DNA from 2 places in the Nocardia sp. NPDC004260 genome. Region 1 is predicted to be linked to the other one. Evidence: riboswitches for the same ligand, from Rfam matches in the RefSeq annotation. Region 1 holds a riboswitch; the other holds the start of a gene.
The links. Region 1 has a riboswitch for S-adenosylmethionine ahead of ACWEO7_RS23595 (amino acid ABC transporter permease). Riboswitches for the same ligand answer to the same signal wherever they lie in the genome.

Region 1 (7,265 bases):
ACACGGCGGTGGCCGGAAGCGTCACCGAGGACCTCGACATCGCCCGTACGCTGCGTCGAGCCGGTCACTCCACGGTTCTGGTGGCCGCGGGACCGCTGGCCCGCACCAGGATGTATCGCGACGCCGCGGAATTGGACGCGGGCTACTCCCGCTGGCTCTGGTCGGCCTACGACGGCACGATAACGGGTGGAGCGGCGGTGGGACTGGTTGCCGCCCTTGCCTATTGGCTGCCGCCCGCAGTGGCGGTGTTCGGCCGCGGGGCGCACCGCCGGGCGGGCCTGATCGGCTGGCTCGCCGCCGTCGCCGGGCGACTGCTGGCCCGCTCGACCGAAACCGGGGGCCCGCTGAAACCTTCGGATCTGTCTGCCGCCGTCGCGCACCCGGTATCGGTGGCGGTGTATCTGCTTTTGTGGGTGCGGTCACACCTGGCCCGTCGCCGCGGCACGGCGCGCTGGAAAGGTCGGCCGCTGCCCTGAGCGACCGTGCCGCGGTGACGGAATCTCACGGCACCGGGGTGATTCCCACCGTCGGCAGGAAGAAGCATGACTTGGCGCCGTTCTGCACCGTGCCGAACATCGCGGCGAGCACGGTGCCCTTCCCGGTGTCCACCGGGACCGCGCGCACCCCGCCCATCGGGAGGGACGCGACGAGGAAGTCCCGGATCGCCTGCTCGGCCACGGGCCGCTGGTCCGGCGGAACGGCCGCGGGAACCATCGAACGCGCGACCTCTGGCAGCGGCCCCATGGCGGCCGTGCCGCTGCGGCCGGTATTCAAATTCAGCCAGCTCACCTGCATTCCCGCGGTATTCGGGCCGTCCGGACCGAGCCCGTAGGGCACGAAGGTGAACATGGCCTGCCCGGCCTTGACGGCGCTGAGGTCCTGGCCGGGAATCTGGACAGTGGTCTTCGGCCACGGCCCCGGAATGGCGCCTGCCACGGCGGGCGCCAGACCGGCCGTGGTGTTGTCGAGGCAGAACGCCGACGCGCTCGGGTACGCGAACGGCTGGATACCGAGCGCGCGCAACGCGTCGAGCGCGGCTTGATACGCGCCGAACAGGTCACCGGGGGCGGCGATCGGCACGGAGTCCTCGGGGAACGCGGGAATCGTGGCATCCGGAGCCGCGAACGCGGCCCCCGGCCCGGCGAGCACGAAGGCGATCGAACTGGTCGCGACAGCGGACAACTGGGTCAGACGGCGCAATATGTTCACGAAACCTCCTCATCGGCGGAACGATCGAGGGGGACAGTACTCCGGCAAACACAATCAGCAGCCGGTATTGCACACAGCAATTTCGTGGCGAGTCCCGTTTGCCCGGAACGGACCTCCGCGTAGCCCACCGGCGTTCCCCAGCGTCGGCGATAGCCGTATGCTGCATCGGACCATCCCAGTCCGGCGCCACGCGCCCGGGATCGGCGAAGCGGCGAAACTCACCTCGCCGTCGGCAGAGCAGCGCACGCCCGGTTACTACAAAGATCCGATGAATCGGCGTCGACAAGATCTACGCTCACGGTGATTACTTCTCTTGTTCCAGGCTTCCCTTACTGGGCATCATGATTCGGCTCGCCCCTGACATCCGTTGACAGGGGGTCGGCGCCAACCATCCAGAGCGACCGAGAGACCTGGCTCGTCGACGTCGCAGCAACCCCCCGGTCACCGGGTGCGGGTGCTTCCGCCGGGACCGATGGAGGAACCGAAGTGATCATCGAGGACCCGTCATGAGCGCGTCCACCGCGCCGGACGCCGCCCCCGAGGCGGCCGCGCCGATCGAACCGGACCCGACCGGAACACCGGCCCCCGCCGAGACCGGCGCGACGCCGACCGTCGCAAAGACCCGGCATCCCTGGCGCTGGGTGATCAGTGCCGTCGCGCTGATCCTGCTCGCCCAGTTCGTGCACGGGCTGGCCACCAATCCCGGCTGGGATTGGCCGACGTTCGCGCGGTACATCACGGCCGAGTCGGTGCTGTCGGCGCTGCGGGTCACCTTGGAGCTGACCGCGTGGGGCACGGCGCTGGGCTTTCTGCTCGGCACCGCGCTCGCGATCGCCCGGCTGTCGAACAACCCGGTGCTGCGGGTGATCGCGTGGGTCTACATCTGGGCATTCCGCTCGATTCCGCTGATCGTGCAGCTGCTGTTCTGGTTCAACATCGCCTACCTGTATCGGACCCTCTCGGTCGGCGTCCCGTTCGGGCCCGCGCTGTTCACCTTCGAGGTGAACGGGGTGATCAGCGGTTTCACCGCCGCCGTGATCGGCTTGGCGCTGCATCAGGCGGCGTATTCGGCCGAGATCATCCGGGCCGGTTTCATCTCGGTGGACGCGGGTCAGCTGGAAGCCGCCGCCGCCTTGGGGATTCCACGGCTGCGGCAATTCCGCACGGTGGTGGCGCCGCAGGCGATGCGCTCGATCCTGCCGAACGCGGCCAACGAGGTGATCAGCCTGTTCAAGGGCACCTCGATCGTGTCGGTGATGGCGATCGCCGAGCTGTTCTACCAGGTCCAGGTCATCTACGGGCGCAACGGACGGGTGGTGCCGCTGCTGATGGTCGCGACGGTCTGGTACATCGTGCTCACCACGGCGCTCTCGGTGGCGCAGTACTACATCGAACGCCACTACGCCAAGGGCGCGCACCGCACGCCGCCGCCGACGCCGCTGCAACGCGCGTGGCGGAAGCTGCGCGAGGTCGCCGAGGCCGGGCCCGCCGCACCGCGCGGAGCGACCCGATGAGCGCCACACTCGCCGTGCAGGTCCGCGGCGTCCGGAAATCCTTCGGCTCGCACGAAGTGTTGCGCGGCATCGATCTCACCGTGCGATCCGGCGAGGTGGTGGCCGTGATCGGCCCATCCGGGTCGGGCAAGTCGACCCTGCTGCGCGTGGTGAACCATCTGGAGACGCTGGACGCGGGCACCGTGCACATCGACGGCGAGCTGATCGGATATCGGCTGCGCCGCGACCGCTTGCACGCGCTGCCCGACCACGCGGTGCGCAAGCAGCGCTCCCGGATCGGCTTCGTCTTCCAGCAGTTCAATCTGTTTCCGCACCTGACCGTGCTCGACAACGTCACGCTCGCACCGCTGTCCGCGCAGCGGCGCGACCGGACCGAGGTGGAGCGCGAGGCACGCCTGCTGCTGGATCGGGTCGGCATCGGACACCTGGCGGACGCGTATCCGCGCAGGCTGTCGGGCGGGCAGCAGCAGCGGGTGGCGATCGCTCGCGCGCTGGCGCTGCGCCCGCGCGTGATCCTGTTCGACGAGCCGACCTCCGCGCTGGACCCGGAACTGGTCGGCGAAGTGCTCGACGTGATCCGCGATCTGGCGCACGGCGGCACCGCGCTGGTGATCGTCACCCACGAGATCGGCTTCGCCCGTGAGGTCGCCGACACCGTGGTGTTCCTCGACGAGGGCGTCATCGTCGAGCAGGGCCCGCCCTCGGTCGTTCTCGACCATCCCGAACACCCGCGCACTCGCGCGTTCCTTTCCCGAGTCCGTTGACGAACAGGTATCCGATGAAGTTCTCCGCCCTGGTCACCGCCGCCGCGACCGCGGTCGTGCTGCTGGCCACCGGCTGCACCGACCCCGAGGCGGACAGCGCCGCGCAGCCCGCCGGTTCGGTCACCTTCGACCTCTCCCCCGCCCAGTCCGGCCGCGTTCGCACCGCCAAGGTCGATGCCATCGCCGCCGAGGTGCCGAAGGCGATCCGCGACCGCGGCACGCTGGTCGTGACCGGCACGTCCGGGGCAGCGCCGCCGCTGCGGTTCTACGCCACCGACGACAGGACGGTGGTCGGCTCGGAGATCGACTTCGCCTCGCTGGTCGCCGACATCCTCGGCCTGAAACTCGATGCGCAGGTGGCCGATTGGTCGCAGAACTTCGTGCGGGTGGACTCCGGTGAGGTGGACGCGTTCATCTCCAACGTCACCGTCACCGAGGAACGCAAGGAGAAGTACGACTTCGCGACCTACCGCAAGGACAATGTCGCGCTGGAGGTGCCGATCCAGAGCAAGCTGGAATACAAGGATCGGACGAGCCTGGCGGGCAAGCGGATCGGCGTCGGCAGCGGCACCAACCAGGAGCAGCTGCTGGTGAAGTGGAACGAGCAGAACCGGGCCGAGGGCTTGCCCCCGATCGACATCGCCTACTTCCAGCAGACCACCGACTACTACCTGGCGCTGGCCTCGCAGCGGCTCGACGGCTACCTCGGCCCGAACCCGACGGCGATCTACCACGCGGCCACCGCGAAGCAGACCAGGATCGTGGGCACCTTCTCCGGTGCGGGCGACGCGCTGCAAGGCGAGATCGCCGTGCTCACCAAGAAGGACAGCGGGCTGATCACCGCCGTGCAGCACGCGCTCGCCTACGCCATCGAGCACGGCACATATCAGCAGGTGATCGACCGTTGGGGCCTGCAGAGCGAGAAGGTCGCCGAATCGCGGATCAACCCGCCCGGCCTGCCGAAGAAGCGCTGAGCCGATGACACAACCGCTCTCGACCCCGACGCTGCGCGTGCACCGGGTCGCCCAGGACGACCCCCTGGCCGCGCCCCTGCTGGCCGAACTCGCCCTCGAGTACAGCAGCCGCTACGGTCGCACGCCCGGCGAGGTGCACGCCTCGTTGCGCGAGCACTCCGCCACCGCGTTCGCGCCGCCGCACGGCGCGCTGCTGGTCGTCACCCGCGACGGAGAAGTGGTGGCGGGCGGCGCGTTCCAGCGCTACGACGCGCACACCGCGGAGCTGAAGCGGATCTGGACCTCGCGGGAGCACCGCAGGCAAGGGCTCGGGCTGTTCGTACTCGAGCAGCTGGAAGCCGAGATCGCGCGCCGCGGCTACCGGCGGATCTACCTGACCACCGGACCGCGTCAGCCCGAAGCGGTCGCCCTCTATCTCGCCGCCGGTTACCGCGCGCTCTACGACCCGGACCTGCCCGCGGAGCAGATCGGGCCGCATCCCTTCGAGAAGCGGCTGCCCGTGCTGGGAGCGATCGCGTGAAGTTCCTGCTGTTCACCTTGGTCACCCGGGTACCCGATCCGCGGACCGGCCGCCTGCCCGGCACCCGGGAACGCCTGCGCGACGTCGTCGGCCAGGCGCGGCTGGCCGAGGAACTGGGTTACGACGGGTTCGCCGTCGGGGAGCGGCACGAGGATCCGTTCCTGTCCGCCGCGCCGCCGGTCATCTTGTCCCACCTGGCTGCCCTCACCTCGCGGATCACGCTGTTCACCGCGGTGACCACGCTGAGCCTGCTGGACCCGGTGCGCGCTTTCGAGGACTACTCCACGCTGGACAACCTGTCCGGCGGGCGGCTCGAGCTGATCATCGGCAAGGGCAACGGCGCCGCACAGGCGCAGCTGTACCACGTCACGCCCGACGACCAGTGGGACCGCAATCGCGAAGGCTACGAACTGTTCCGCGCCCTGTGGGCCGGTGACAACGTGACCTGGTCGGGGCGCTTTCGGCCGCCGCTGCGCGAGGCCAAAGCATTGCCGCGGCCGTGGCAGCCGAAGATCCGGATCTGGCACGGCAGCGCCACCAGCCGCGAATCGGTGGAACTGGCCGCGCGCCACGGTGATCCGCTGTTCTCGGCGAACGTCACCAACCCGATCGAGCCGTATGCCGAGCTGGTGCGCCACTACCGGGAACGCTGGACGTTCCACGGCCACGACCCCGCCGACGCGCTGGTCGGCGCGGGCACCGCCGGATTCCAGGTGTCGCGCACCTCGCAGGAGGCGCTCGCGGCCTACGCGCCGATCTTCGAAGCGCGGCTGGCGCTGGCGCGCGAACGCGGGCTGCCGGTGGTGTTCGAGACCCTCGACGACTACGTGGCCCGCAGTTCGGCGCTGATCGGCAGCCCGGAGCAGGTGATCGACGAGGTCGGCCGCCAGCACGAGCACCTCGGCCACGAGGTGATCCACCTGTCCGCAGAACGCGACGGCCGCCCCGAGCGGCAGTACCTGGACGGCCTCGAGCTGTTCCAGGCCGAGGTGGCGCCCGAATTGCGCCGCCGCATTCCCAGCCGACCGTTGGCGACCGGTGTCGCCGACGCCGACCCCGACCAGGGCGAGGAACTCGCCCGACCCGAAGTATCTGGAGTTGCCCCGTGATCCGAACCCGTCACCGAATCGTCGCGCTGGCCGGCGCGCTCGCCGCGGCCACCACCGTGGCCGCCTGCGGCAGTGATTCGGCCGCGCCCGGCGGCGACGCGGGCCCGCCCCAGCGGGGCGGTGTACTGCGCTACGGCCTGTCCCAGGCGCCGACCTGCTCGGATCCCGCCCAGGCGGGCACCAATCAGACGCTCTACGTCGCCCGGCAAATCGTGGATTCGCTGACCGACCAGGACCCGGCCACCGGCGAGCTGAAGCCGTGGCTGGCGCAGAGCTGGGAGACGAGCCCCGACGCGAAAGTCTTCACCTTCCACCTCGTCGACGGCGTCACCTTCAGCGACGGCACGCCGCTCACCGCCGAATCGGTGCGCAACACGTTCGATTCGGTCGTGAAGATCGGCTCGGGCAAGGCGCCGCTGGGCAGCAGCTACCTCACCGGCTACGTCGGGACCACTGCCGTGGACCGGCTCACCGCCCGGGTCGAGTTCAGCAAGCCCAACGCACCGTTCCTGCAGGCGTCCTCGACCGCGGCGCTCGGCATCCTGGCCGACGTGACCACGGCCAAGCCTGCCGAGCAGCGCTGCCTCGGCGACAACATCGGCAGCGGACCGTTCACCTACGCGGCCTACCGCCAGGACGCCGCGGTGACGCTGGCCAAACGGACCGGCTACCACTGGGGTTCGGCGGTGTTCGCCCATCGGGGCGAGGCCTACCTGGACAAGATCGAGTTCACCGTGGTGCCCGAATCCGGCGTCCGCACCGGCAGTCTCGCCTCCGGGCAGCTGGACGCGATCAGCGACGCGCTGCCGCAGGACGCTCCGCAGATCGAGGCGGCGGGTGGCCGGGTGCTCAGCACCGCCAACCCGGGTGTGCCGTTCGGCTTGCAGCTCAACGTCACCAGAGGTCCGTTGCGCGATCCGGCGGTGCGCCGGGCCCTGCTGCCCGCCATCGATCGCAAGCAACTGGTCGACACGGTGCTCGGCCCGCAGTTCAAGCCCGCCACCAGCACACTCGCCAGCACCACACCCGGCTACACCGACCTCTCCGCACGTCTGGCCTACGACCCGGCGAAGTCGCGCACGCTCCTGGATCAGGCCGGGTGGCTGCCCGGCGCGGATGGCGTCCGGGCGAAAAACGGCGAGCGGTTGTCGTTCTCGGTGCTGTTCAGCCAGGTG
Region 2 (7,265 bases), on a different contig from region 1:
CGGGATCGGACGCCGACGATCGTCACCGGTCCGGGACCCGCGGCTCCCGCGCTCGTGCCGCCGGGGCTGCACGAGCAGGCGCCGCCCAAGCGGGAGGACAACTCCGGCGCCGAACCGACGTCCACCCGCAAGGAGGTGGTCACCGGCAGCGTCGAGATCACCGCGGACGCGCCGGTCACCGCGGCGGGCACGATCATCGACCAGGTGCGCGCCGCGGGCGGCCGAGTCGACAGCCGCACCGAACAGCCCGGCACCGACGACAACGAGCCCAGCGCCACGCTCGTCGTCCGGCTGCCCGCGGACAAGACCGACGCGTTCATCGCGGGCCTCGGCGGGGTCGGACAGATCACCCGGGTCACCACCAACCGCGACGACGTCACCATGCACTGGGAGGACCTGGACGCGCGGATCAAGGCACTGCAAGCCTCGGTCGACCGGCTGCGCGGACTCATCGCGGGCGCCACCACCACCTCCGACCTGATCGCCGCCGAGCAGGCGCTGTCCAGCCGCCAGGGTGAGCTGGACAGCCTCACCGCGCAGAAGCGCAGGCTCGACGACCAGGTCGCCCTGTCCACGCTGACCATCGACGTCACCACCGATCACAAGAACTCCGGCGACGACCCCGACAACTTCTGGGACGGCATCGTCTCCGGCTGGAACTCGCTGGTGGACTGGCTGCAGGACGCGATCGTGTTCAGCGGCAAAGCGATTCCGTGGCTCGGCTTCCTCGCGGTGGTAGTCGCCGTGCTGTGGGGGATCGTGCGTCTGGCGCGGCGGCGCAAGCCCACGCCTGCTGCGGGAGAATCGGCACCGGAGCCGGAGAGCAGCGCCTCGGATGGCGCGGAGACCAGCGCAGGAGGCAAGAGTGCCGACGGTGGTAAGGGCGACGATCAAGCCGAACAGCCGTAAGGGACCGCTGGTGGAGACCCTCGACGACGGCAGCCTGCGACTGTACGTGCGAGCTCCCGCCGTCGAAGGAAAGGCCAACAAGGCCGCCATCGAGTTGCTCGCAGGCCACTTCGCAGTCCCCAAGTCCGCCGTCCGGCTGACGGCGGGCGCGACCTCCCGCTTCAAACGATTCGAAATCGACGTGCCTTGACGTCGCCGCCGCAGATCAAATGCCGCCGGGGAAGCCGAGTTGGCGCCATGCCTCGTAGACGGTCACCGCGGCCGCGTTGGAAAGGTTCATGGAGCGGCGGCCTGGCAGCATCGGGATGCGCAGCCGGTCGGTGATGCGCGGATCGGCCAGCACCTCCGCGGGCAGGCCGGTGGGTTCGGTGCCGAACAGCAGCACGTCGTTCTCGCGATAGGCCACGTCCGTGAACCGAGTGGTGCCCTGGGTGGTGAACGCGAAAACCCGCTCCGGGCGCAGTACCTCCCATGCCGCCGCCAGATTCGGGTGCACCGTCACCGACGCCAGATCGTGGTAGTCCAACCCGGCCCTGCGCAACTTCGGCTCCGACAGATCGAATCCCAACGGCTCGATCAGATGCAGATGACACCCGGTCCCCGCGACCAACCGGATCGCGTTGCCGGTATTCGGCGGAATGCACGGCTCGTGGAACATCAGATGGAACACGACGCATCAGTCAACCAGGTCGCCGGAGCCGTCCGCCCGCACCCCACACGAGTGGCACACCGCCGCGGGGACTACTCGCGATTCGCCGCAGGCATGCGCCACTCGTCGACCACCGGACCGGTCTGCAAGAATCGGGAAGGTGACCGATGCCGATACGCCTATCGCCCGGGCCGGACGCCGCGGTTCGGGAGCGGAGTTCTTGCGTGCCCATCTGCCGATGGTCGTCGTGACGCTGGTCATCGTGGTGGCGGTGGTGTTCGTGGCGTCCGATCGTTGGCGGCGCGGGACGTTCTTCTTCGGCGGTGCCACGCTGCTGGCGGCGGCATTCCGGCTGTGCCTGCCGACTACCCGGGTGGGGCTGCTGGCGGTGCGCAGCAAGCCGTTCGACGTCGGCGCGCTGACGCTGCTGGGGTCGAGCATCCTGTTCCTCGCGGCCACGATCAACACGCTCGGCGTCGGCTGAGGGCGGGCGACCCAGCGATGGCGGGGTCGCCCTTGTGCTCAGCGGGCAGCGGTGTATCGCTCGGCGAAGACCGTCCGCTCGCGCGGACTGCGCACGCCGATAGCGGCGCTGCGGGAGTGGATCGAGACCAACATCAACCGCATCGAAGCGGCGCGGCGAGCCGCAGCGCTCTGAGAGTGGACGGCATCACGGCGCGAGGCACCGATCAGTGCGGACGGGAGGGAAGCGCACTCTTTCAGCGTTCGGGGCGCACACCGGCGCGGGCCAGGCGCATGGTCTCGGTCAGCAGTTTGGACACCGCCGCCGCCTCGGTGAGGAATCCGTCGTGCCCGTCGCGGGAGTGCACGATCTCCAGTCCGTCGCATCCGGGCAGCAGATCGGCGAGTTCCTGCTGGGTCCGCAGCGGATAGAGCCGGTCGGAGTCGACGCCGCCGACCACGCACGGCACCGGCGTCGCCGAGAGCGCCGCCTCGATGCCGCCCCGGCCGCGGCCGACGTCATGGCGGTTCATCGCCTCGGTCAGCAACACGTACGTGGCGGGATCGAAACGCTTGCAGAGCTTTTCGGCCTGATGGTCCAGGTAGCTCTGCACCGCGTACCGTCCGCCGTTCCACGGGTCCTCGTCGCCCTGCGGCTTGTTCGCGAACCGGTGATCCAGCTCGAACTCGGTGCGGTAGGTCAGGTGCGCGATCCGCCGGGCCAGCGCCATCCCCGTCGTCGGTGCGCGGCCGGTGCCGTGATAGTCGCCGCCCTGCCAGTCCGGATCGGACGTGATCGCCGCGATCTGGGTGGTCTGGGTGCCGATCTGATCGGCGGTGGCGCGGGCTCCGACCGCGAGCACCAGCGCCGCGGCGACCCGATCCGGTGCGCCGACCATCCACTCGAGCACCCGCATACCGCCCATCGACCCGCCGACCACGGCCGCGAGCCGCTCGACACCGAGCAGGTCGAGCAGAGCGGCTTCGGCGGTCACCTGATCACGGATGGAGATCTCGGGAAAACGCGCGCCCCAAGGCTTTCCGTCCGGAGCCGTGGTGGACGGCCCGGTGCTGCCCTTACAGCCGCCGAGCACGTTCGTCGCGACCACACACCATTCGTCGGTGTCCAGCGGCGCGCCCGGCCCGACCATGCCGTCCCACCAGCCGGGCAGCTGGTGCAGGCCGTCGGGCTTGCCGACGACGTGCGAGTCGCCGGTCAGCGCGTGTTCGACCAGCACGACGTTGTCCAGGCCGGGGGAGAGCTCACCCCAGCGTTGTACCGCGAGGTGGACGTCCGGGATGACCGCGCCGTTCTCCAGTCGCACGTCCCCGATGGCGATGGTGCCGAGCTGTCCATCGGGGGGCGGCAGGGCGATGCCGGAGGTCCGCGCGCTCGGTTCGGTGTTCACGGTCATGTCGCCGCCGCCGCGAAACCGGGGGGCGGAGGATCCGGGAGGAAACGCACGATCCCGAACTCGGCACCACGGCTGTGCGGGGCCGACTGCGCCGGGCCTCGCTCGGCCCCGGGCGCGGTGAATTCACTCATGGTTTGCTCCCAAGCAGGTGTTCGCCGGTACAGCAGGGGTTAGCGGTGTGTGGGTGACGAACAACAACACATGGCGGCGACCTCCTGTTACGCGCTTGCTCCCGGCTCTCGGGAGCCAGGTCATCACCCGGAGCACCCCACCGCGGCTGGAGGGTTGCCGACCAGCGAGCCGGGGCTTGACGCTGGTACTCATGACCTGTCCGGCATCATAACCGGCGGGCGGTCAGCGCCCGAAATCCTCCATCGAACTCACTGGTCCGCGGCGGTCGGCGCACCACAGCAGGTGCGCACGAACTCGTCGTAGGCCTCGGTGAACGCGGCCCGCCCCGCCCTGGCCGCGACCGCGAGGTCGTCGTCGAGGAACACATCGTCGGAGCACTCCATGCCGATGTGGCCGATCAGTTGCCAGGCGCCGACGATCAGCCGCACCGGGCGCGCGTCCGGCGTGGTGCCGAGGCGCTCGGCGACCACCGCGGCGATCGCGTGGTTCTTGTCGTCGGCATGCTCCATGCTGCGCGCGCTGACCGACGGGCTGCTGCGCAGAATCCGCTGCATCTTCTGGAACTGCCGGAACGACAGCGGATCCGCCTCGCCCGCCGCGGCGGCTTCATCGACCACGTGCAGGAAGGCCTGGCGCAGCGCCCCGAGTTCGTTGCCCGTGCGGGGCAACTCGCGCAGCGTCTCGGCGATGGTTTGCCCGAAATCCTGCACCGGCCCCAGGACGATGTCTTCCTTGCTGTCGAAATAGCGGTTGATGGTGCGCGGCGAGACGTCCGCCGCGTTGGCGATCTGCTCGATCGTGGTCGCGTCGAAGCCCTGTGTGTCGCACAGGTCGAGGGCCGCGGCGATGATCCGCAGCCTGGTCTGTTGCTTCTTGCGTTCGCGCAGGCCCTGGGTCGCCGGGCCGCCGGCGGCGCGGTCGGCCGCTGCGCCCGCGCCCGTCGGCGCCGATAACTCGAGCATGCCCCCATGTTAACGCAACCTGGCGTTTTCCTGTCCGTAACGGTCAAATGTCGTATCGCGACATTTTGCGCTTGACGACAAATGTCGCTAGATGACAGGATTGCTCGGGACATCGAGGACGAGGAGAAGACCGTGACCGAGACCGCGACAGCGGTGCACGCGCCGCAGCGGGCGAGCGGTTCAGCGCGTTGGCTCGCGCTGGGAGTGATCGCGTTAGCCCAGCTCATGGTGGTGTTGGACGCCACCATCGTGACGATCTCGCTGCCGTTCGCGCAGCGTGATCTCGACATCAGCGACGGCAACCGGCAATGGATGCTCACCGCCTACACGCTGATCTTCGGTGGCCTGCTGCTGCTCGGCGGCAGGCTGGCCGACTACCTCGGCCGACGCCGGATCTTCATCGTCGGCCTGATCGGCTTCGCGAGTGCGTCGGCGCTGGCCGGTCTCGCGCAGACCGGTGCGGAACTGTTCGCCGGACGCGCGTTGCAGGGCGCGTTCGCCGCGCTGCTGGCTCCGGCCGCGCTCTCGCTGCTGTCGGTGACCTTCACCGAGCCCGGCGAGCGGGCCACCGCGTTCGGTGTGTTCGCGGGCATCTCCGCGGGTGGTGCGGCGCTGGGCCTGATCGCCGGTGGCGCGCTCACCGAATACGCCTCCTGGCGCTGGTGCCTGCTGGTCAACACGCCGATCGCGCTGATCGCGCTGCTCGGCGCGCTGGCCTGGGTGGCGAAGGACGTGCCTGCGCCGCGCAGCGGGGGATACGACGTGCCAGGAGCCGTCACCGTGACGCTCGGCCTGATCGCCATCGTGTACGGCTTCAGTCGTGCCGCCGACGACGGCTGGCTGGCAGGCAGCACGCTGGCGCTGCTGGTCGCCGGGCTGGCCCTGCTCGTCGCCTTCGTCGTGATCGAACGGCGCTCGGCGAACCCGCTGCTGCCGTTGCACATCCCGGGTGAGATCAACCGGGGCGGCGCTTTCCTCGCCGCGCTGCTCATCCCGATCGCGATGTTCGCGATGTTCCTGTTCCTGAGCTTCTACTTCCAGATCACGCTGGGCTACTCCGCCCTGAAGGCGGGCTTCGCGTTCCTGCCCTTCCCGGCGGGCATCGCGATCTCGGCGGGTGTCACCAGCGCCCTGCTGCCGAAGCTCGGCCCGCGTCCGCTGATGCTGGCCGGGGCCGTGCTGGGCGTCATCGGCCTGGTGCTGCTGGCTCAACTGAGCTTCGGTGACAGCTTCCTGGCCGGTGTGCTGCCCGCTCAGGTGCTCATCGCGCTCGGTATGGGTCCGCTGTTCGTCGGCATGCAGACGGTCGCGCTGCATCAGGTGGAGGAAGAGGACTCCGGCGTCGCCTCCGCGCTGCTGAACGCGGCTCAGCAGGTCGGCGGCGCGGTCGGCACGGCGTTGCTGACCACCATCTCGGTGCAGGTCGCCAAGACCTTCGCGCACGACAATCCCGGCATCGACAACCTGGCCGCGCGGGCCGCGATCCACAGTTACGACGTGGCCTTCTACGTCGGCGCCGGGTTCTTCCTGGCGGCCATCCCGATCATCGCGCTGATGATCCGGGACCGTCCGGAGAACCTGATCGAAGGTTCCGAGGACGGGGCGCGGCTTCCGGTCGCGGTCTGATCCACCGGAACGAGGTCCGTGCGGCGTGTTGACGCCGCGCGGACCTCGTCATGTGCCAGGCCGTTGCCGTGCTGGAACGGAAGGCGGATCATGGCGGCGACGGCGGTTGCGCGGGTTCCGCCGAGGCGCTGGAAGGCATTGCCTACCAATCGGTAACAAAGGTGGTCCAGCTCACTCCGGGGGCTGCCCGTGCGGTGAGGACTTCGGCAGCAGTACGCTTGTCTTGTTTGCACCACATGTCCCGCCGACAACGCGGGACATATACGTTGTCTGTTGGAACAGCTGGGGTCCGCTCACAAGCGTGTTCGCCTGGCCGTGCAATGAGGGCACCATCCTAGGAGGACACGAAGATCCATGTCCAAGATCAAGGTTGAAGGCACCGTCGTAGAACTCGACGGCGACGAGATGACCCGGATCATCTGGCAGTTCATCAAGGACAAGCTGATCCACCCCTACCTCGACGTGAACCTCGAGTACTACGACCTCGGCATCGAATACCGCGACAAGACCGATGATCAGGTCACCATCGACGCCGCCGAAGCCATCAAGAAGCACGGCGTCGGTGTGAAGTGCGCCACTATCACTCCGGACGAGGCGCGAGTCAAGGAATTCGGCCTCAAGAAGATGTGGCGGTCGCCCAACGGCACCATCCGCAACATCCTGGGTGGCACCATCTTCCGGGCCCCGATCATCATCTCGAACGTTCCGCGGCTGGTGCCGGGCTGGACCAAGCCGATCATCATCGGCCGCCACGCCTTCGGCGATCAGTACCGCGCCACCGACTTCAAGGTGTTCCAGGGCGGTACCGTCACCGTGACCTTCACCCCGGACGACGGCAGCGAGCCGATCGAGCACGAGGTCGTGAAGATGCCCGAGGAGGGCGGTGTCGTCCTGGGCATGTACAACTTCCGTAAGTCCATCGAGGACTTCGCGCGGGCGTCGTTCAACTACGGCCTGCAGCAGAACTACCCGGTGTACATGTCGACGAAGAACACCATCCTCAAGGCCTACGACGGCATGTTCAAGGACACGTTCCAGGACATCTTCGACGCCGAGTTCAAGAGCCAGTTCGACGCCGCGGGCCTGACCTACGAGCACCGGCTGATCGAC

Region 2: it holds a riboswitch for S-adenosylmethionine, as region 1 does, so the genes downstream of both, metX (homoserine O-acetyltransferase MetX) here and ACWEO7_RS23595 (amino acid ABC transporter permease) in region 1, are expected to answer to the same signal.

The regions. Positions count from the first base shown of each region.
Region 1 covers NZ_JBSGEZ010000042.1:46,610-53,874, forward strand. The annotation lists gene ACWEO7_RS23585 (glycosyltransferase) at 1-476, shown strand, start outside; gene ACWEO7_RS23590 (hypothetical protein) at 502-1,209, opposite strand; SAM riboswitch class I at 1,595-1,688, shown strand; gene ACWEO7_RS23595 (amino acid ABC transporter permease) at 1,716-2,723, shown strand; gene ACWEO7_RS23600 (amino acid ABC transporter ATP-binding protein) at 2,720-3,487, shown strand; gene ACWEO7_RS23605 (ABC transporter substrate-binding protein) at 3,502-4,461, shown strand; gene ACWEO7_RS23610 (GNAT family N-acetyltransferase) at 4,466-4,981, shown strand; gene ACWEO7_RS23615 (LLM class flavin-dependent oxidoreductase) at 4,978-6,090, shown strand; gene ACWEO7_RS23620 (ABC transporter substrate-binding protein) at 6,087-7,265, shown strand, end outside.
Region 2 covers NZ_JBSGEZ010000032.1:19,347-26,611, forward strand. The annotation lists gene ACWEO7_RS19810 (DUF4349 domain-containing protein) at 1-909, shown strand, start outside; gene ACWEO7_RS19815 (DUF167 domain-containing protein) at 866-1,099, shown strand; gene ACWEO7_RS19820 (tRNA (cytidine(34)-2'-O)-methyltransferase) at 1,115-1,579, opposite strand; gene ACWEO7_RS19825 (DUF3017 domain-containing protein) at 1,797-2,042, shown strand; gene ACWEO7_RS19830 (hypothetical protein) at 2,094-2,216, shown strand; gene metX (homoserine O-acetyltransferase MetX) at 2,278-3,435, opposite strand; SAM riboswitch class IV at 3,653-3,763, opposite strand; gene ACWEO7_RS19840 (TetR family transcriptional regulator) at 3,816-4,529, opposite strand; gene ACWEO7_RS19845 (MFS transporter) at 4,611-6,155, shown strand; gene ACWEO7_RS19850 (NADP-dependent isocitrate dehydrogenase) at 6,510-7,265, shown strand, end outside.